Linked DNA regions of Collimonas fungivorans Ter331. Each later gene encodes a partner of the first gene's protein in a complex. Links are inferred from orthologs where the notes say so. Each region holds a gene or a part of one and is shown on either strand. Other genes may lie near its edges.

What was found.
Region 2: the proteins of CFU_RS14930 (region 1) and eno are in contact, whole or in part, in a solved structure (PDB 2FYM), measured with the Escherichia coli proteins. The link is inferred for Collimonas fungivorans Ter331 from one-to-one orthologs.
Region 3: the proteins of CFU_RS14930 (region 1) and pnp are in contact, whole or in part, in a cryo-EM structure (PDB 9QH0), measured with the Escherichia coli proteins. The link is inferred for Collimonas fungivorans Ter331 from one-to-one orthologs.

The regions. Positions count from the first base shown.
Region 1 is NC_015856.1:3,421,062-3,428,389, reverse strand. What follows is about bases 1,813-5,532. They hold CFU_RS14930 (ribonuclease E/G), read right to left. Parts: upstream 5,136-5,532; coding sequence 2,013-5,135; downstream 1,813-2,012. Also shown: gephyrin-like molybdotransferase Glp, read right to left, coding at 1-23; molybdenum cofactor guanylyltransferase MobA, read right to left, coding at 34-642; GTP 3',8-cyclase MoaA, read right to left, coding at 655-1,779; CFU_RS14925 (RluA family pseudouridine synthase), read left to right, coding at 5,880-6,845; CFU_RS14920 (HAD-IIIA family hydrolase), read left to right, coding at 6,926-7,328. UniProt on the Escherichia coli protein: Endoribonuclease that plays a central role in RNA processing and decay. Required for the maturation of 5S and 16S rRNAs and the majority of tRNAs. Also involved in the degradation of most mRNAs.
Region 2 is NC_015856.1:1,465,736-1,472,270, reverse strand. What follows is about bases 3,609-6,535. They hold eno (phosphopyruvate hydratase), read right to left. Parts: upstream 5,751-6,535; coding sequence 4,467-5,750; downstream 3,609-4,466. Other genes in these bases: kdsA (3-deoxy-8-phosphooctulonate synthase), read right to left, coding at 5,865-6,535; ftsB (cell division protein FtsB), read right to left, coding at 4,023-4,397; hslO (Hsp33 family molecular chaperone HslO), read left to right, coding at 3,609-3,969. In the rest of the region: CFU_RS06500 (DUF3619 family protein), read left to right, coding at 1-197; CFU_RS06495 (DUF3106 domain-containing protein), read left to right, coding at 194-898; CFU_RS06490 (RDD family protein), read left to right, coding at 979-1,452; CFU_RS06485 (ferritin-like domain-containing protein), read right to left, coding at 1,460-2,293; CFU_RS06480 (gamma carbonic anhydrase family protein), read left to right, coding at 2,413-2,937; more of hslO, read left to right, coding at 3,007-3,608. UniProt on the Escherichia coli protein: Catalyzes the reversible conversion of 2-phosphoglycerate (2-PG) into phosphoenolpyruvate (PEP). It is essential for the degradation of carbohydrates via glycolysis.
Region 3 is NC_015856.1:3,598,024-3,604,571, forward strand. What follows is about bases 3,205-6,144. They hold pnp (polyribonucleotide nucleotidyltransferase), read right to left. Parts: upstream 5,770-6,144; coding sequence 3,640-5,769; downstream 3,205-3,639. Other genes in these bases: CFU_RS15805 (NAD(P)/FAD-dependent oxidoreductase), read left to right, coding at 3,205-3,514; rpsO (30S ribosomal protein S15), read right to left, coding at 6,067-6,144. Also shown: CFU_RS15785 (hypothetical protein), read right to left, coding at 1-51; CFU_RS15790 (hypothetical protein), read right to left, coding at 72-500; CFU_RS15795 (cation diffusion facilitator family transporter), read right to left, coding at 686-1,615; ferredoxin FdxA, read left to right, coding at 1,926-2,249; more of CFU_RS15805, read left to right, coding at 2,429-3,204; more of rpsO, read right to left, coding at 6,145-6,336; outer membrane protein assembly factor BamE domain-containing protein, read left to right, coding at 6,502-6,548. UniProt on the Escherichia coli protein: Involved in mRNA degradation. Catalyzes the phosphorolysis of single-stranded polyribonucleotides processively in the 3'- to 5'-direction. Also involved, along with RNase II, in tRNA processing.

The DNA.
Region 1 (7,328 bases):
GGACGGATATTCAGGTTGGTCATTGCGTTTGCATTATCGCTGTAGTAACTGTTCTCGGGTATTGATGTTACGGAAGGCGTCGGCATCGGTAAACAGCGTTTCGCAATAGTTGAGGCGGCGGTACCAGGTTTCCATCTTACGCCCGCCGCCCTGCAGGTAGTCATTGAGGTCGGTCAATAAAGCGGTTTTCAGCAGCATGAATACCGGCTGCGGCCAGATGTCTTGGTCGCTGCCTTCGCGGGTGGAGGCCACCGCCAGGTCGGCGCCGGCGCTGGCCAGTGCTTGCGCCAGGCGCTGCACCAGGTCATGCGGCAGGTAGGGCGAGTCGCAGGGGGCGGTCGCCAGGTAGGGCGTAGCGCAGTGGCGCAGGCCGGCCTGCAGGCCCGCTAGCGGGCCTGCGAAGCCAGGCTGCTCATCGGGCCAGACCGGCGCGCCGAACGCCGCGTAGCTGTCCTGGTTGCGGTTGGCGTTGATGATCAGGCTGTTCACCTGCGGCGCCAGGCGCGCGACGACATGCGCCGCCATCGGCTGGCCGTCGAGCAGGGCCAGGCCTTTGTCGATCCCGCCCATGCGCGTGCCGCGGCCGCCGGCCAGTATCAGGCCGGTGATATTCAGTGCAGAGGGGGGCGAACAAGTTTCCATGGCGTGGCCCGCTCAGCCGCCTATGTACGACATTTCCACTTTCTTGAGGGGCGAAGCCAGGCCCTCGGTCTGCTGCGTGCGCAACTCGGAATAACGGTCGTCGCGGGCGCGCCACAGCTGGCCGATCACGCTGGAGATTTCGCGGTCGCTGCATTCGCTGCGCAGCAAGGCGCGCAGGTCGTGGCCGGCGCTGGCGAACAGGCAGGTATACAGCTTGCCTTCGGTCGACAGGCGGGCGCGCGAACAGTCGTGGCAAAACGCCTGGGTGACGCTGGAAATCAGGCCGACTTCGCCAATGCCGTCTTCGTAGCGCCAGCGCTTTGCGGTTTCGCCGGCGTAGTTGGCTGCCAGCGGCTGCATCGGCAGTTCGCTCTGGATTATCTGCGCCACTTCGGCGGAGGGCACTACTTCATCCATCTTCCAGCCGTTGGAGGCGCCCACATCCATATATTCGATGAAGCGCAGGATGTACGGCGTGTTCTTGAAATAGCGCGCCATCGGCAGGATTTCCTGCTCGTTGACGCCGCGCTTGACCACCATGTTGACCTTGATCGGCCCGAGTCCTACTTGATGTGCTACATCCAGCCCGTGCAAGACGTCGGCCACCGGGAAGTCGGCGTCGTTCATGCGCTGGAAGATGTTTTCATCGAGTGCGTCGAGCGAGACGGTGACGCGGTTCAGGCCGGCGTCTTTCAGGGCCTGGGCTTTTTTCGCCAGCAATGAACCGTTGGTGGTCAGGGTCAGGTCGAGCGGCTTGCCATCCGGTGTCTTCAGGGCGCTCAGCATGCCGATCAGCTTTTCGATGTGCTTGCGCAGCAGGGGTTCGCCGCCGGTCAGGCGGATCTTGTGCACGCCGTGGGCGACGAACAGGCTCGCCAGGCGCGTGATTTCTTCAAACGACAGCAGGGCGGTGTGCGGCAGGAACGCATAGTCCTTGTCGAATACCGCGCGCGGCATGCAATAGACGCAGCGGAAATTGCAGCGGTCGGTGACCGAGATGCGCAAGTCGTGCAGCGGCCGCCCCAGCTCATCCGCTATCAGGCCGGTCGGCGTTTCGAGGATAGAGGGCAATGCAGGCGGCAAGGGCAGCGGCAAAAAACTGCGGCTATCGATCAGCGGGATGACTTTTCTAGTCATGATGTGTGTCTGGAAAAATGTGCAATGTCTTGCATCTAATAAATATAAGGTAGCAACTTGTACAAGATACCATGGGCGTCGCTTTTTAGCTTCAGACGCCTGGCGAAAAGCAGCAAGTGCGGCAATTCTCGCAATTTCAAACATATCGCCTGCGCCAGACGTGACAAAGGGAGTCTGGGACTCCCTTTGTTGTACTACTGTCTAGCTGCTACGCCACCAGGTGGCGCACCGGCTTACTGCGGGCGCTGGGTTTCGATCTGCACCAGCGGTTCGCTGGACTGCGCCGGCAAAGGCTTGCGCTCGCGCGGCACATGTGGCGCGGCAACGATGTTGGCCGTTGCTTCCTGTGCAGCGCGCAGTTTGCTCGGATCGGTCGCCGCCAGGGTCAGGCCGGCTGCAGCCAGTACGCTTTGCAGGTCTTCCACCTTAGGCGATCCGCTGGAAACGGCTGCCTTGATGACGGCTGGCGCTTCTGCTACCGGCGCCGCCGTTTCAGCGACCACAGGGGCAATCACGGGAGCAACCACCGGGGCAACCACGGGCGCTGCCGGAGCCAGCAGCGCAGGGGTTTCTTCGATCTGCGGTTCTGCTAGCGGCTGGCTGGCAACTGCCGGAGCCGCTTGAGGTGCAGCAGGTTGTTCCGGCACGATTGCTGCGGGAACGGCTACCGGCTCAGATGCGGCCGGTTTAGGTTCTGCCACAACCGGCGCTGCCACAACCGGCTCTTGCACAGGAGCTGCTGCCGGCGCCGCTTCAGCGACGACGGGAGCGGCTTCCTCTTGCGGAGCAATGTGCTGAGGCACCAGCGGCGCTGCGATTGCATTCGACAAGGCGGTCGGCGCCGCTGTCGTTTCAACTGCCGGAGCAGCGCTTTCCTGTGCCATCGGCACTGCCGAGGCCATCATCGGTACGCTGTTGCCGGCCGGGCTGCTTGCTTCGGCTGGAGCTGGAGCGCTCACTGCCTCGGGAGCATCTGCATCGTTGCCGGTATCGGCCACGTCTGCTGCTGCAGCGGCTTCGCCTGTTTCGATGTCGTCGCTGCTGCCTTCAGTGGTGCCCTCGGCGCCGTCGCGGTCGCGGCGGTTACGGTTGCGGCCACCGCGGCGGCGGCGGCGGCGTGGTTCTTCGTCTTCACCGGCTTTGGCTTCAACGCGTCCGCTATCGGCTTGCACCGCTTCCGTAGCATCAGCAGCTTCGGCGATGCTGCTGACGGCAACGCCGGCAGCGGCGACTACGCCACCCTTGAGCAAGGTCTCGTCGACCTTGATTTCGCTCAGGTTTTCCTTGCGCTCTTCGCGTGGCGGACGCGGCGGGCGTTCGGCGCGTTCGCGCCGGCCTTCATTGCGTGTTTCCGCCTTGCTGTCGCTGGGTTCGCGTTGCTCTTTAGTAGACTCCCGCTGCTCCTTAGGCTCGCGCGGAGGACGCGGCGGACGGGCTTGCTGGGTTTTTGCTTCGACAGCTTCTACCAGCGGTTTCTTGGCGTTGTCGTCGCGTGTTTCCTGCGCACTGCCATCGCGGTTGCGGCCACTGCGGTTACGGCCGCGCTGGCCACGGTTGTTGCGGTCGCCACGGTCGCCGCGTTGCTGCGGGCCCTTGGCTTCGGCGGTAGCGGCAGGAGTTGCTGCCGGCGCTGCCGGCTTGCTGAAGAAGAAGCCGAAGATCTTGCCGAGGAAACCTGTTTCTGCCGGGCTGGCAGCGGCAACCGCTGTCGGACGCGCTTCCACTGGCTTGCGCTCGACGATAGGGGCCGGCTGGTCTGGCGTGATACCCTTGACCACGGCTTCCTGGCGCGGCTTGCCTTCTTCTTTCTGGGTCTTGCTGTAGCCGATGTCAGTATCCGCTTGCTCTGCCATGGCGTAGCTGGCCTGGGTTTCTTCCAGGCGCGGATCGTCGTGCTTCAGGCGTTCCAGCTTGTAATGCGGGGTTTCCAGGTGCTTGTTCGGGATCAGGATGATGCCGACCCGGTGACGGGTTTCGATCTTCAGGATCTCGCCGCGCTTTTCGTTCAGCAGGAAAGCGGCGACGTCGACCGGCGCCTGGACGTGGATCGCGGCCGAGTTTTCTTTCATCGCTTCTTCCTGGATGATGCGCAGGACTTGCAGAGCTGACGATTCGGTATCGCGGATATGGCCGGTGCCGTTGCAGCGTGGGCAAGTCACGTGGCTGCCTTCCGACAGCGACGGACGCAGGCGCTGGCGCGACAGTTCCATCAGGCCGAAGCGCGAGATCTTGCCCATCTGGACGCGGGCGCGGTCATAGCGCAGGGCGTCTTTCAGGCGGGTTTCGACTTCGCGCTGGTTCTTCGAATTCTCCATGTCGATGAAGTCGATCACGATCAGGCCGCCGAGATCGCGCAAACGCAATTGGCGCGCAACTTCTTCAGCTGCTTCGCAATTGGTGTTGAAGGCGGTGGTCTCGATGTCGCCGCCGCGGGTAGCACGGGCGGAGTTGACGTCAACCGACACTAGGGCTTCGGTATGGTCGATCACGATGGCGCCGCCGGATGGCAGCGGCACGGTGCGCGAATACGCGGTTTCGATCTGGTGTTCGATCTGGAAGCGGGAGAACAGCGGCACGTCGTCGCGGTAGCGCTTAACGCGATGCACCATGTCAGGCATGACGTGGGCCATGAACTGCTGGGCCTGGTCGTGGATTTCGTCGGTGTCGATCAGGATTTCGCCGATGTCCGGTTGGAAATAATCGCGGATCGCACGGATCACCAGCGACGATTCCTGATAAATCAGGAACGCGCCTTTGCCTTGGGTGCCGGCGCCTTCGATGGCGCGCCAGAGTTGCATCAGGTAGTTCAAGTCCCATTGCAATTCGTCAACGTTGCGGCCGATGCCGGCAGTGCGGGCAATCACCGACATGCCGCTAGGCAGGTCCAGCTGATCCATGGTTTCGCGCAGTTCCTGGCGATCCTCGCCTTCGACCCGGCGCGACACGCCGCCGCCGCGCGGATTGTTCGGCATCAGGACCAGGTAACGGCCAGCCAGTGAAACGAAGGAGGTCAGGGCCGCGCCTTTGTTGCCGCGCTCTTCCTTTTCGACCTGCACCATGATTTCCTGGCCTTCGCGCAGGGCATCCTTGATCGATGCGCTGCGGACGTCTACACCTTCTTTAAAGTAAGTGCGGGCAACTTCCTTGAACGGCAAAAAGCCATGACGCTCTTCACCGTAGTTGACGAAACAGGCTTCCAGCGACGGCTCGATACGGGTAATCACACCTTTGTAGATATTGGACTTGCGTTGTTCGCGTCCGGTGGTTTCGATATCGATGTCGATGAGCTTTTGCCCGTCAACAATAGCCACGCGCAGTTCTTCTTGCTGCGTGGCATTAAACAACATGCGTTTCATTTTTCGCTCCGTGACCCTTGGGTCAATGCAATGGCGCTTAAAGATTGCTGTTCTTCAGCATTTCTGTCAGCGACAAAAAGTACAAGGATGTACGCGAGAACGGAGTGTCAGGGGGGAGAGAATTGCCTTGGTGTGTATGCGCTATATGAGCGCAGTGCACAGGCGCGGATATAGTGCTGCCGTTTTACTGAAAACTACCAGCGCGCGCCGGTACAGCATCCTGCGGTTCGCGGAACGCGAGCACGACGCTTGGCGGTGAGCAGCTTGATAGAGCCAAATAAAGCATTGGTTTCAGTAAGTACGCGGCAAATTTAAAAACACTACATCAACCGGCGAGCTCGTCGCGATCGTTTGGATCGCATCGGGCTCGCCGGACTTTATCCTAATCATCCAGACATTCTTGTTCAGCATCCGTGCGCGTTATCCGATGACAACAACGGTGCGACCTTGACTCGCGCAGGGGTGATGCGTACACATTTCCCATCAAATTTGCAAATTGGCGAGGCTGATGGGGACGCCCCTGTGTAGAATGGTCTTTTTATTCTTACACCAGCAACTGTTTTCTAACAATTGCGGAACAATTATATATTCAAAATGAAGGACTTAGCGAGATTTTCTGGAGGACGAGTCAAGACTCGCCCCGAGCCGCGGACACAAGCCGCGGGCAAGCATAAGGCCGAACCCAAGGTAGCCGTGGAGCAAGGTATACAGTTAACAGCAATTGCGCCGCCTCTTGCCGTCCAAATGCTGACTATTGCGGAAGACGACGCAGGTCAGCGCATCGACAATTTTTTATTGCGTATTTGTAAAGGAGTGCCCAAGAGCCATATCTATCGCGTGTTGCGCTCCGGCGAGGTCAGGGTCAACAAAGGCCGTATCGACCAGACTTATCGCCTGGTCGAGGGCGACGTCATACGGGTGCCGCCGATTCGAATTGCTGAAAAGCAAACACAAGCGGTAGCGCCAGGGGCGGAATTCAAGATATTGCTGGAAGATAATCATTTACTGGTGATCGACAAGCCGGCCGGGGTCGCCGTGCACGGCGGCTCCGGCGTCAGCTATGGCGTCATCGAGCAACTCCGCGCCGCCCGTCCGCAAGCCAAGTTCCTGGAACTGGTGCACCGGCTGGACCGCGATACTTCCGGCATCTTGCTGCTGGCGAAGAAACGTTCCGCGCTGACCAACCTGCACGAGCAGATGCGCGACGGCGACACCGACAAGCGTTACCTGGTGCTGGTGCACGGCGACTGGCAAAACGAGCGCCAGCATGTCAAGTTGCCGCTGCACAAGTATACGGCGGCCGATGGCGAGCGCCGGGTGCGGGTGCAGGCCGACGGCCAGGCGTCGCACACGATTTTCAACCTGATCCGGCGTTATGGCGACTATGCTTTGCTGGAAGCCGAGCTGAAGACCGGCCGCACCCACCAGATCCGGGTCCATCTGTCGGCCAGCGGCTTCGCCATCGCCGGCGACGATAAATACGGCGACTTTTCCTTGAACCGGGCTTTGCAGAAGGCTGACGGACAACGTGTCGCGCTGAAGCGGATGTTCTTGCATGCTTACCAGATTACTTTCGCCCATCCGGAAACGGGCAAGCCGGTGACCCTCAAGGCGCCGCTGCCGCCGGAATGCGAAAGATTCCTGAAAAGCCTGCCGAAAGATATCCCGGCGGCAATATCGGAAGCTGAGGGCGATCAGAATATCAGTTAGTATTTGCTTATCGGTTTGCCGGTTTTTCCGATCGGCAGGCCAAACCAATTACAGGAGCTGGCAAGGTATTGCCAGGCAATATGGCGCGAAAGAATTTTGATTTAATTGTATTTGATTGGGATGGCACCTTGATGGACAGCACCGCCATCATCGTGAAATGTATCCAGGCTGCAGCCAGGGACCTGGGACTGGCGGTCCCGGACAACAAGGCCGCCTCGCACGTGATCGGGCTGGGCCTGGCGGAAGCCATGCAGGTTGCGATGCCGGGCCTGGAGCCCAGCCAGTATCCGCGGGTAGTGGAGCGTTACCGTTATCACTACCTGGCGCAAGACCAGGACCTGACCTTGTTCGACGGCGTGCGCGAAATGCTGGCGGACCTGTCGCAGCAGGGTTATTTCCTGGCGATCGCCACCGGCAAGAGCCGGGTCGGCCTGAACCGCGCCTTGCATGAGACCAAGCTGCTGTCGGCGTTCGATGCTACCC
Region 2 (6,535 bases), 2.0 Mb from region 1 along the record:
CCCGGCTCGGCGTGGCCGCCCCGATACTGGTCGGCATGCTGCTGCTGTCCGGTTTGTATCAATACGAACAACAACACCGGATCAACGATACCGCCGACATCGACGCCGCCGTGCTGTCGGACGAACTGCCGCCGTCGGCTTACCTGGATAACGGCTTCAGCGCTTATCTCGCCCAGCAACAGCAGCAAGACCAATGACCCCGACACCTTCCTCCAGGCTGCTGGGCAGCCGCCGCAAACGCCTGATCGGCGCCGCCTGCGCGCTGCTGGTGAGCGGCGGCGTTGCGCTGGCAGTGCTGGGACCGCTCGCATCGACCCAGGCCGCGGCGCAGCCTGCAGCAGCAGCGATACAGCCGGCTGTCGTCAGCGCCAAGCCGGCCCCGCTCAATCCGCCTAAAATGACCAAGGTGGTGGGCATCACCGCGCCTAACTGGAATGAACTGAGCGCTGTCCAGCAGCATGTGCTGGAGCCGCTGGCCGGCGACTGGAACAAGCTCAAGCCGGCTACCCGCAAGAAATGGCTGGAAATCAGCAACCGCTACGCCAGCATGACGCCGGCCGAGCAGGAAAGACTGCAGGCCAGGATGCGCGGCTGGGTAACCTTGACTCCGGAACAACGCCGTATCGCGCGCGAAAACTATGCGCGCGCCAACAAGCTCGATACCGAGCAACGGGCCTTGCGCTGGCAGCAGTACCAGCAGTTGTCGGAACAGCAAAAGAAAGAACTGGCGGAACAAGCCACACCCAGCCACAAACGGGTGACCACGATGCCGCCGGCCAAATTCAACAAGTCTAAGCCTGCGGCGCCAGTCAGCCTGACGCCGCCGAACGGCCAGGAACAGGCTGTGATGGCGGCTCCCACGGCGCCAGCCGCGGCGCTGGCGCCTACCGCGAAATAAGCATTTTGGATCCTTCCGCAACACCCCAGCTCTCCAGCCAGCAGCAGACGCCATCGCTGAAACGCCGCTTCGGCAGCATCATGTATGAATCGATGCTGCTGTTCGGCATCCTGTTCATTTCGGGCTGGATTTTCTCGACCTTGCTGCAGCAGCGCCACGCGCTTTACCTGCGACATGCCCAGCAAGCCTGGCTGTTCATCGTGCTGACCCTGTATTTTGTCTGGTGCTGGAGCCACGGCGGACAAACGCTGGCCATGAAAACCTGGCGCATCCAGCTGGTCAACCGCGACGGCAGCGCAGTCAAGGCCGGCCGCGCCGCCATCCGCTTCCTGCTCAGCTGGTGCTGGTTCCTGCCCGGACTGGCGCTGGCGTGGGCGCTGGGCGCGCATACCTGGATGCTGGTCTGGATCCCGGCCGCGAATTTCCTGCTGTGGGCGCTGACCATCTACCTCGATCCGCAGCGCCAGTTCCTGCATGACCGCATCGCCGGCACCAGGCTGGTAGACATGGCGGAAATCGCCAAACGCCCCGGCAAGCACAAGTGGTATCACTGAAGCGCGCTTAAGCCTGCCCCATTTCCTGTAGCAAGGCCTGCAATTCCAACTCGGAAAAACCGGCCGCCCTCCTCGCTTCCATATTGAACGGTCCGCGCAACTGCGGCGCCTGGTGCTGCACCGCCAGGGCGGCGAATGTCGCCAGCGGCTCCAGCCCGCGCGCCTGGCACAGCCAGCCATACCAGCGGTTGCCGATCGCCACGTGGCCGATCTCGTCGCGCAGGATGATGTCTATGATCGCCGCCGCTTGTTCATCGCCGGCCTGCGCCAGCTTGGCGCGGGTGCGCGGCGAGGCATCCAGGCCGCGCGCTTCCATCAGGCGCGGCACCAGCGCCATCCTGGCCAAAATGTCATGGCTGGTCTTTTCAGTCAGTTCCCACAAGCTGTTATGCGCCGAGAAATCGCCGTAGGCAAAGCCCAGGCCCTGCAAGTGCATTGCCAGCAGGCTAAAGTGATAAGCTTCTTCCTTTGCAACGCGCAGCCAGTCGGCATAATAGTCCATTGGCATGCCGACAAAGCGCCAGATCGCATCCAGCGCCAGGTTGATGGCGTTGAATTCGATATGCGCCAGGGCGTGGATCATGGCGGCCCGCCCTTCCAGAGTAGCCATGGAGCGGTGCTTGACTTCGCGCGGCGGCACCAGCAAGGGCTGCGGAGGACGCCCCGGTATGCTCAGGCTTGCCTGCAATTCGCACTGGCTGTCCAGCGCCATGGCGCCGCTTTCCCAGGCCGCCGCCAGCGCCCCGACACCTGCCACCTTGGCAGCGACGTCGGCCTCGCACAAACAACGCAAGGCGGCGCGGCGCAAGTCAGCCGGATCGGGAAAGGGTGAATGGTTCATGTCGAGAGCGGTAAAATGGCGCTACGGTTGAAAAATCGCAATATGGGCCTATCTACAGGGATTGAATCAGGGCAATGCCCGACAACCAGCATTTTACGGAGCGGATTTTACACAAATTTATGGCCATCTATCAATTGGGCGAGCATGCCCCCGACATCGCCCCGTCAGCATACATCGCGCCGTCCGCCAACCTGATCGGCAAGGTCAGGATCGAAGCCGACGCCAGCGTCTGGTTCGGGGTCACCATCCGCGGCGACAATGAATTGATCACGGTCGGCCAAGGCAGCAATGTACAGGAAAGCTGCACCTTGCATACCGACATGGGTTTTCCCCTGACGCTGGGCAAGAACGTGACCGTCGGCCACCAGGCAATGTTGCATGGATGCACGATTGGCGACGGCGCCCTGATCGGCATCCAAGCAGTGATCCTGAACGGCGCCAAGATCGGCAAGAACTGCCTGGTCGGCGCCGGCGCGCTGGTCACGGAAGGCAAGGAATTCCCGGACAACTCGCTGATCATCGGCAGCCCGGCCAAGGCCGTACGCACCCTGAGCGAGCAGGATATAGCAGCGCTGGCCGGCAACGCCGCGCATTACATACAGCGCGGGCAGGAATACAAGGACAGCTTGAAGCTGATCGGATAGCGGGCAGCAGTTTTGAAGCAATAAATTAGAAGTAATACGGTAGAAGTAATACATCAGCGGATAAAAAATATGGACGTAACAAAGATGACGGATGCCGGCGACGCGCACGGCGATTCACTGCAAAAATTCATGGTGGAGAACGCCGCCGTGCGCGGCGAGCTGGTGGAGCTGTCGTCCACCTGGCAGCAAGTGCTGGCGCACCGCAACTATCCGACGCCGGTCAAGACCCTGCTGGGCGAAATGATGGCGGCGGCGGCCTTGCTGTCGGCTAACCTGAAATTCAACGGCGTCATCGTCATGCAGATCCACGGCGACGGTCCGATCCGGCTGCTGGTGGCCGAGTGCGATTCGCAGCTGCAGATGCGCGCCACCGCCAAGCTGGCGCCGGATGCGGTGATCGACCCCGACGCCACCATGTCGCAACTGGTCAACCTGAACGGCCAGGGACGCTTTGCGATTACGCTCGACCCGCAGGACAAGATGCCTGGCCAGCAGGCTTACCAGGGCATCGTGCCGCTGGATGGAGAGAATGTCGCTACCGTCATTGAAAACTACATGCTGCGCTCGGAACAGCTGGACACCAAGCTGTGGCTGGCCGCCGACGACAAGGTTGCGCGCGGCTTGCTGCTGCAGAAACTGCCGAACCACGGCGGCATCGACGTGCCGGTCAACGATGAACTGGAAACCTGGAACCGTTTCCTGGCGCTGGGCGGCACCCTGCGTCCGGAAGAAATGCTGTCGACGGACATCCAGACTTTGATGCGCCGCCTGTTCTGGGAAGAAACCATCCGTGTTTTCGAACCGCAGCAGCCCAGCTTCCAGTGCAATTGTTCACGCGAAAAAGTCGGCAACATGCTGAAGATGCTGGGCCAGCCTGAAATCGAGGAAGCTCTGGCAGACCTCGGCAAGCTGGCGGTGGATTGCGATTTTTGCGGCCAGCATTATGAATTCGACAAAGTCGACTGCGCGCACCTGTTCGCCAGCACGGCGCCGGTTGAAGCGCTGCTCTCTACCGGCAGCAGCAAACATTAAGATTGGAGTATGGGCGCCGCGAACAGCATGGGCGCCCTGCTGGCTAACGAAAGTTAGCGTTCTGGTTTCTTTTCGGTTGGCACGGCGACCGCTACGGTCTTTTCCACCGCGGTCAACGCCGCATTGGGCGGCGCCGGCGCATCGGCCGGATTGCCGTTCGGATCGAGCACCTGGATAAAAATCTCGTCCTGCTTGATCATGCCCAGCTCGGTGCGCGCCCGTTCTTCGACCGCGCCGGTGCCTTCTTTCAAATCATGTACTTCCGAATCCAGCTTGGCGTTGCGGGCCTTCAGCTCGTCGAGCTTGTCATGCGCCGCATGCACTTGCTGATCCATGTCCCAGACGCGCAGCCAGCCGCCCTTGCCTAGCCACAGTGGGTACTGGACCAGTATCAGCAAGGCAGTCAGGAAAATGGCAATCAGGCGCATCGTTTCGGGCTTGGTTCTGCTGTCTTAAATGTAGATCGGGGTGGACACTTGGTGCCCACCCCGGCTTGATTACTTCAAATTATAAAACGCGCCGCGGCCCGGATAGCTGGCGATGTCGCCCAGGTCTTCTTCAATGCGCAGCAGCTGGTTGTACTTGGCCATGCGGTCCGAACGCGACATCGAGCCGGTCTTGATCTGCAAGGCGTTCATGCCAACCGCGATATCGGCGATGGTCGAATCTTCGGTCTCGCCCGAACGGTGCGAGATCACTGCGGTGTAGCCGGCGCGCTTGGCCATTTCAATCGCAGCGAAGGTTTCGGTCAGGGTGCCGATCTGGTTGATCTTGATCAGGATCGAGTTGGCGATATCCTTGTCGATGCCTTCTTTCAGGATCTTGGTGTTGGTGACGAACAGGTCGTCGCCCACCAGCTGGATCTTCTTGCCGAGCGTTTCGGTCAGCAGCTTCCAGCCGTCCCAGTCGTTTTCCGCCATGCCGTCTTCGATGCTGATGATCGGGTACTTGTCGCACCACGACGCCAGCAAGCCGGTGAATTGCGCGCCGGTCAGGGTCATGTTTTCGCCGGCCAGGACGTAGCTGCCATCCTTGTAGAATTCGCTGGCGGCGCAGTCCAGGCCGAGCGCGATCTGGGTGCCCGGCTCGTAGCCCGCGGCTTCGATCGCCTGGATGATCAGCTTCAGCGCTTCTTCGTGGCTGGCCAGGTTAGGCGCAAAGCCGCCTTCATCGCCGACCGCGGTCGACAAGCCCTTGTCGTGCAGGATTTTCTTCAGCGCGTGGAACACTTCGGCGCCGTAGCGCAGCGCTTCGCGGAAGCTCGGTGCGCCGACCGGGATGATCATGAATTCCTGGATATCCAGGTTGTTGTCGGCATGCTCGCCGCCATTGATGACGTTCATCATCGGCACCGGCATCTGCATCGCGCCGCTGCCGCCGAAATAACGGTACAGCGGCAGGCCGGCCTCTTCAGCTGCAGCCTTGGCTACCGCCATCGATACCGCCAGCATGGCGTTGGCGCCCAGGCGGCCTTTGTTTTCGGTGCCGTCGAGATCGATCAGGGTGCGGTCCAGGAACGCTTGTTCGCTGGCGTCGAGGCCCATGATGGCTTCGGAAATTTCGGTGTTGATATGCTCGCAGGCTTTCAAAACGCCCTTGCCGCCGTAACGGCTCTTGTCGCCGTCGCGCAGCTCGATCGCTTCGCGCGAACCGGTGGAAGCGCCGGACGGCACGGCCGCACGGCCCATGACGCCGGATTCCAGCAAGACGTCGCATTCGACTGTCGGATTACCGCGCGAATCAATAATTTCGCGGCCAATGATGTCAACGATTGCACTCATGTATTTCCCTATCAAATAAAAATATGCGCGATATTAAAACCATTTGCGGGAACAGACTTCACGCGCAGCCACTTGCCTGTATAGCGGCAGCGATATATTCCATCCCCCAAGCAATCAACCGAAATTGCTTTCGATAAAGCCATTCTTCTTGACGACCCGATCCAGGTCGATCATGGTCGACAACAATTCCTTGATGCGGTTCAACGGCACCGCATTCGGTCCGTCCGATTTGGCTTCGGCCGGATTCGGATGGGTTTCCATGAATACGCCGGCCACGCCCACCGCAATCGCAGCGCGCGCCAGCACCGGCACGAATTCGCGCTGGCCGCCGGAAGTGCTGCCCTGGCCGCCCGGCAACTGCACCGAGTGGGTGGCGTCGAACACTACCGGACAACCGGTTTCGCGCATGATCGCCAGCGAGCGCATGTCGGACACCAGGTTGTTGTAGCCGAACGAAGCGCCACGCTCGCAGGCCATGAAATTATCTTCCGGCAGGCCGGCTTCGCGGGCCGCGGCACGCGCCTTGGCGATGACATTGATCATGTCGTGCGGCGCCAGGAACTGGCCCTTCTTGATATTCACCGGCTTGCCCGATTGGGCGCAAGCGTTGATGAAATCGGTCTGGCGGCACAGGAAGGCCGGCGTCTGCAAGACATCGACCACCGCTGCCACCGGCTTGATTTCATAGATTTCATGGATATCGGTCAACACCGGCACGCCGATTTGCGCTTTGACTTCAGCCAGGATCTCCAGCCCTTTTTCCATGCCGAGGCCGCGGAAAGAAG
Region 3 (6,548 bases), 180 kb from region 1 along the record:
GATCAGCGCCATCAATGGAAAACGCGGAAACGACGGAAAGTGCAGGTTCATGGCAATCCAATAGGGTAATTTTATTTGTTGCATTCGCTGTGATAGCGCGCTTCCAGTTTGCTGCGTTCATCGTATTGCAAGACGTTGCCGCCCGCCGGCTGATAGCGCCGGTTCGGATCGTTGCGCGACTGCCCGGTCGGATAGGTGTCCGCCGCCGCTGCCGGCGCCGCCTGTTGCGCACGCGCGATTTGCTGCTGCAGTTCCTTGCAATAGCTGTTGTCTTTCAGATTCAGGCCGGCGCCGGCCGTATTTGCCGGTGCATCGCCGTCGGGAGCCGCCAGCAGTTTCCTTCGGTCTTCGGCCGACAAGCTGTTGAATCCATTGCCCGAACTTGCGGCGTTGGATTGGATCACCGAATTAGGAATGGTGAGCGGTCCGGCGGCGTGCGCCAGGGTAAACATCGCAGGCGCGAGGACCAACGACAGAAACTGCAGAGAAAATCGTGACAAACGCCGACTCATGGCAATGCTCCCTAATGAAATGATCAGGCATCGGCCCCCGATACCCCGTAGATTATGCGCTGCGGCATAACAATCTTCGGTTGGCGGTATGGCTGGCAAAGCTTGCGACATGCATCTCCTGGAGATGACAGCGTGACAATTTTATCGCACTCGTCACATTGCCACGGATTTTTTTATGCGGCCTCTTCAGCGGCCGCCGCATGGTCCGGCTCGAAGAAACACCAGTGCACCTGCGGCCAGCGCTGCTGGATCCCGGCTTCGATGCGATTGATGGCGTCGACCAGCGCCACATCCGAAGGCTGCGGCCGCATCACGGCTTGCACCGCGATCATCACCTGCTCGCCCCATTGCATGGAAATCAGGTTCCGGACGGCCGCCACGTCGGCGTCGGCTTCGATATGCGCCTTGATGGCGGCATGCACCTCGGGTGCCGCCGACTCGCCGGTGACCATGGCCTTGACTTCGCGGATCACCATCACCGCGACGATCATCAGCAGCAGGCCGACCGCGATCGTGCCGCAGGCGTCCCATAGCGGGTTGCCGGTCACCACCGTCAGCAGCACCGCAACAAACGCCAGCGCCAACCCCGCCAGCGCGGCGATATCCTCGCCCGCCACCACCATCAGCTCCGACTGCCGGGTTTCGCGGAACCATTGCATGAACGGCTTGCCATCCGAAATCTTGCGGATTTCCACCAACGCGCCGCGCAGGGAAAACGCTTCCAGCACCACCGATATGCCCAGCACGCCGAGCGCTACCCAGGGAGTGCTGATGGCCTGCGGATGCTTCAGGTGCTCGATGCCTTCCATGACCGAAAACGCGCCGCCGACAAAAAACAGCAGCAGCGCCACCATCATTGCCCAGAAATACACCACCCGCGCATAGCCCATGGGATGGGACGAGTTTGCCGGTCTCTTGGCTTCTTTCAGGCCGATCAGCAAAAACACCTGGTTGGTGCAATCGGCCAGCGAATGGATAGCTTCCGCCAGCATCGCCCCTGAACCGGTGTAGATCGAGGCGGCAAACTTCGCCAGCGCGATGCCGCCATTGGCGCCCAAGGCGTAAAAAATGGCTTTGGTGGAGCTTTCGTTGGAAGATGACATAATTATTCCATAGCAACAAAGGCGTCCACGATAGCCATTTTGCCAAGCTGACGCAAGCAATCCTGCGGCGGCCTCGAAAAGCTTGCGGCGGATGTGGTAAAACTGCGGAAATAGCGGCAACTGCCGCTAATGTGTATTTCACATTTGCTTATATGGATTCTATATAACAGCTGTTTGTGGGAAAACCCGAATTACCTTAAAATACAAGGCTTTGCGACAGGGTATATTCAACGGCGGCAATTGCTCCGAGCCGCCGGTCGCCGCCTCAAGATCCGCTTCAAGAACATTATTTACAGATAGGACTGTTGTTATGACCCACGTTGTGACCGAATCCTGCATTCGCTGCCGCTATACCGACTGCGTGGATGTATGCCCGGTTGATTGCTTCCGCCAGGGCCCGAATTTCCTGTCGATCGACCCCGACGAGTGCATCGATTGCGCGGTCTGCGTCGCCGAGTGCCCGGTCAACGCCATCTACGCTGAAGAAGACGTGCCGGCCGACCAGCTGCATTTCATCAAACTGAATGAAGACCTGTCGCGCCACTGGCCGTCGATCACCAAGACCATCGCTCCTTTGGCGGAAGCCGAGGAATGGAAAGACGTCAAGGAAAAATTGGACTTCTTGCAACGTTGAGCTGGAATCCGCCCGTTGCCGGGCGGCCGACCCAAGCACGGAGCTAAGCAGTCAATGTAAGCCAGGCCATTGCCCCCAGCCATGCAGGAATTCGCGAAAATTTAAATCCAAGCGCCGTCGTAGCCACTACCGGCATGGCGTTTTGGGGGACCCAACTGAAACAGGAATCAGATCGCCGTATGGATACCACCGTCAAATTTGCAGCAGCACCCAACTCCGTCAACAGCGTGATCGAAACCGATGCCGTCATCGTCGGCGCCGGCCCGGTAGGCCTGTTCCAGGTCTTTGAACTCGGCCTGCTGGAAATCAAGGCCCATGTCATCGACTCGCTGCCGGTAGTCGGCGGCCAGTGCGTGGAGCTGTATCCGGACAAGCCGATCTACGACATCCCTGCGGTCCCGGTCTGCACCGGCCAGGAACTGACCGACAACCTGCTCAAGCAGATCGAACCGTTCGAACCGACCTTCCACCTGAACCAGGAAGTGACGCTGGTAGCGCGCCGCGAAGACAACCGCTTCGACCTGGAAACCTCGGCCGGCACCCGCTTCATCACCAAAACCATCTTCATCGCCGCTGGCGTCGGCTCGTTCCAGCCGCGCACCATCAAGGTCGACGGCATTGACCAGTTCGACAATACCCAGCTGTTTTACCGCGTCAAGGATCCTGTCCAGTTCCACGGCAAGAACCTGGTGATCTGCGGCGGCGGCGATTCGGCGCTGGACTGGGCGCTGGACCTGGTCGGCAAGGCTGAATCGGTAGTGCTGCTGCACCGTCGCGAAGAATTCCGCGCGGCGCCGGCATCGGTCGCCAAGATGAAGGCGCTGTGCGAAGCCTATGAAATGCAGTTCCTGGTCGGCCAGGTCACCGGCCACGAAGCCAAGGACGGCAAGCTGAGCGAGATCAAGGTCACCGGCCCGGACGGCGTCACCCGCCGCCTGCCATTGGATACCCTGCTGGTGTTCTTCGGCCTGTCGCCGAAACTCGGCCCTATCGCTGAATGGGGCCTGGACATCGAGCGCAAGCAGCTGCGGGTGGTCGATACCGAGAAATTCGAAACCAATGTGCCGGGCATCTTCGCGGTGGGCGACATCAACACCTATCCGGGCAAGAAGAAGCTGATCCTGTCGGGCTTCCATGAAGCCGCGCTGGCCGCATTCGGCGCTGCGCCCTACATCTTCCCGGACAAGAAGATCCACATGCAATACACCACTACCTCGCCTAAGCTGCACAAGATCCTGGGCGTGGAATCGCCAGTGTTCGACTAATCATCAGGCGCCAGCACCAAAAAGCCGCTCGAGGAAATTTCCCGAGCGGCTTTTTTGTCACCTGAAAATAAAAACGCCCGGGATGCTGATGCATCCCGGGCGTTTTTTACACAGCTAACCGTGAATTACTGCGCTGCCGCCGGAGCAGCTTCGCCGCCCTCCTGGGCTGCCTTCATCGACAGTTTCAGACGGCCGCGGTCGTCGGTTTCGAGAACCTTGACGCGCACTTGCTGGCCTTCTTTCAGGTAGTCGGCGACTGCATTGACGCGCTCATTGGCGATCTGGCTGATGTGCAGCAGACCGTCTTTGCCCGGCAATACTTGCACGATCGCGCCGAAGTCCAGCAGCTTCAGGACTGTGCCTTCGTAGACCTTGCCGACTTCAACCGAAGCCGTCAATTCTTCGATGCGGCGTTTGGCTTCCTGGCCTGCAGCAGCGTCCACCGAAGCGATCGTCACGACGCCTTCGTCGCTGATATCGATCTGGGTGCCGGTTTCTTCCGTCAGGGCGCGAATCACTGCGCCGCCCTTGCCGATCACGTCGCGGATTTTTTCCGGATTGATCTTGACGGTGATCAGGCGTGGCGCGAAATCGGACAGCTCGGTCTTACCGTGCGGAACCGCTTCCTGCATCTTGCCCAGGATATGGATACGGCCTTCTTTAGCTTGCGCCAAAGCGACCTGCATGATTTCCTTGGTGATGCCCTGGATCTTGATATCCATCTGCAACGCAGTGATGCCGTTGGCGGTGCCGGCTACCTTGAAGTCCATGTCGCCCAGGTGATCTTCATCGCCCAGGATGTCGGTCAGGACGGCGAACTTGCTGCCTTCCTTGATCAGGCCCATGGCGATGCCGGCAACGTGTGCCTGCATCGGCACGCCGGCATCCATCAATGCCAGGCAGCCGCCGCAGACCGAAGCCATCGACGACGAACCGTTGGATTCGGTGATTTCCGATACCAGGCGCACCGAGTAGCTGAAATCTTCCGGCGCCGGCAGTGCTGCTTGCAGCGCGCGCTTGGCCAGGCGGCCGTGGCCGATTTCGCGGCGCTTTGGCGTACCAACGCGGCCGGTTTCGCCGGTAGCGAACGGTGGCATGTTGTAATGCAGCATGAAGCGGTCCGAATATTCGCCCATCAGCGCGTCGATCTTTTGCTCGTCGCGTGCGGTGCCCAGCGTGGCGACTACCAGCGCTTGGGTTTCGCCGCGGGTGAACAGTGCCGAGCCGTGGGTACGCGGCAGGACGCCGGTACGGATCGAGATCGGACGTACGGTGCGGGTATCGCGGCCGTCGATGCGTGGCTCGCCTTCCAAGATCTGCGAACGGACGATCTTGGCTTCCAGGTCAAACAGGATGCCGCTGACTTCCGAAGAATCAGGTGCAGTGCCGCCGATCGATGCAGCTTCGGCAGCCAGCGCCGCGTTGACTTCTGCGGTAGCGTCTTTCAGCTTGGTGGTGCGGGCTTGCTTGTCTTTAGTCTGGTAGGCTTCACGCAGCTTGGCTTCGCCGAAATGCGCAACGCGCGCGATCAGCGCTTCATTCTTGGGCGCCGGGCTCCATTCGACTTCAGGCTTGCCGCCGTCGCGCACCAGTTCGTGGATAGCGTTGATGACTGCCTTCGATTGCTCGTGGCCGAACACGACCGCGCCCAGCATGATTTCTTCCGACAGTTGCTTGGCTTCCGATTCCACCATCAGCACCGCGGTTTCGGTACCGGCAACCACCAGGTCCATGGCCGACTTGGTCAGCTGGGAAGTGGTCGGGTTCAACACGTACTGGCCGTCGATGTAACCGACGCGCGCAGCGCCGACCGGGCCGGCGAAAGGAATGCCGGCGACCGACAGGGCAGCCGAAGCGCCGATCATTGCAGCGATGTCAGGATCGATTTCAGGATTGACCGACAGCACGTGAATGATGACTTGGACTTCATTCAGGTAACCTTCTGGGAACAGCGGGCGGATCGGACGGTCGATCAGGCGCGATGTCAGGGTTTCTTTTTCGGAAGGACGGCCTTCGCGCTTGAAGAAACCGCCTGGGATACGGCCAGCGGCGTATGTCTTTTCAACGTAATCAACGGTCAATGGAAAAAAATCCTGACCTGGCTTGGCATCTTTGCGTGCCACCACGGTAGCCAGCACGACGGTATCTTCGATCGATACCAGCACTGCGCCGGAGGCTTGGCGAGCGATCTCGCCGGTTTCCAGGGTAACCTGATGCTGACCATACTGGAATGTCTTCGTAACTTTATTAAACACAATATATCCTTTCATTTTGCCGACAGATTTTCAGGCGCTGTCGTTCACCTCACCACAGACGACTACATTGCCGGCATAACCGGCAAGCGCCATCTCCCTGCCTATAACTAACTTCTAAACTTTTAAAACTTGTGCAGATAATTTGAAAAACCGCTGCAAAAAGCAAAAATGCCCGCATCAGAAACTGATACAGGCATTTTTTTCAACTTATCGACGGACCAAGGACATCGTCGCGAAATATCGAAACAGGATGTCGCAGAAAAGAACGTCGGCCGACGATGAGTCGCGCACTTACTATTACTTACGCAAGCCGAGTTTTTCGATCAGCGAGCGGTAACGGTTCAGGTCCTTACCCTTGAGGTAGGACAGCAGGCTTTTACGACGGTTAACCATCATGATCAGGCCGCGGCGGGAATGGTGATCCTTGGCGTGGGCTTTGAAGTGACCGTTCAGGTCGTTGATACGGGCTGTCAGCAGCGCAACTTGCACTTCCGGGGAGCCGGTGTCGTTTTGACCGCGCGCATTATCAGTGATAATAGCGGCCTTGGCTGTTTTTTCGATAGTCATGCTTTACCTTTCACAAGCGGTGTACAGAGTACGTAACCCTATGCACCGTGAACAAACAATTAGAAAATCCGGTCAAACTTGACCAGACGCGCAGTATATAGCAAAAAACCTGCGGATTCAAATACTTAGCGTCGCGCCAACAACAATTTATCTTGGAGTATCGCCATGAAGCAACCCTTTCCCCTTCTCCTGGCCGGTTTGCTGCTGAGCCT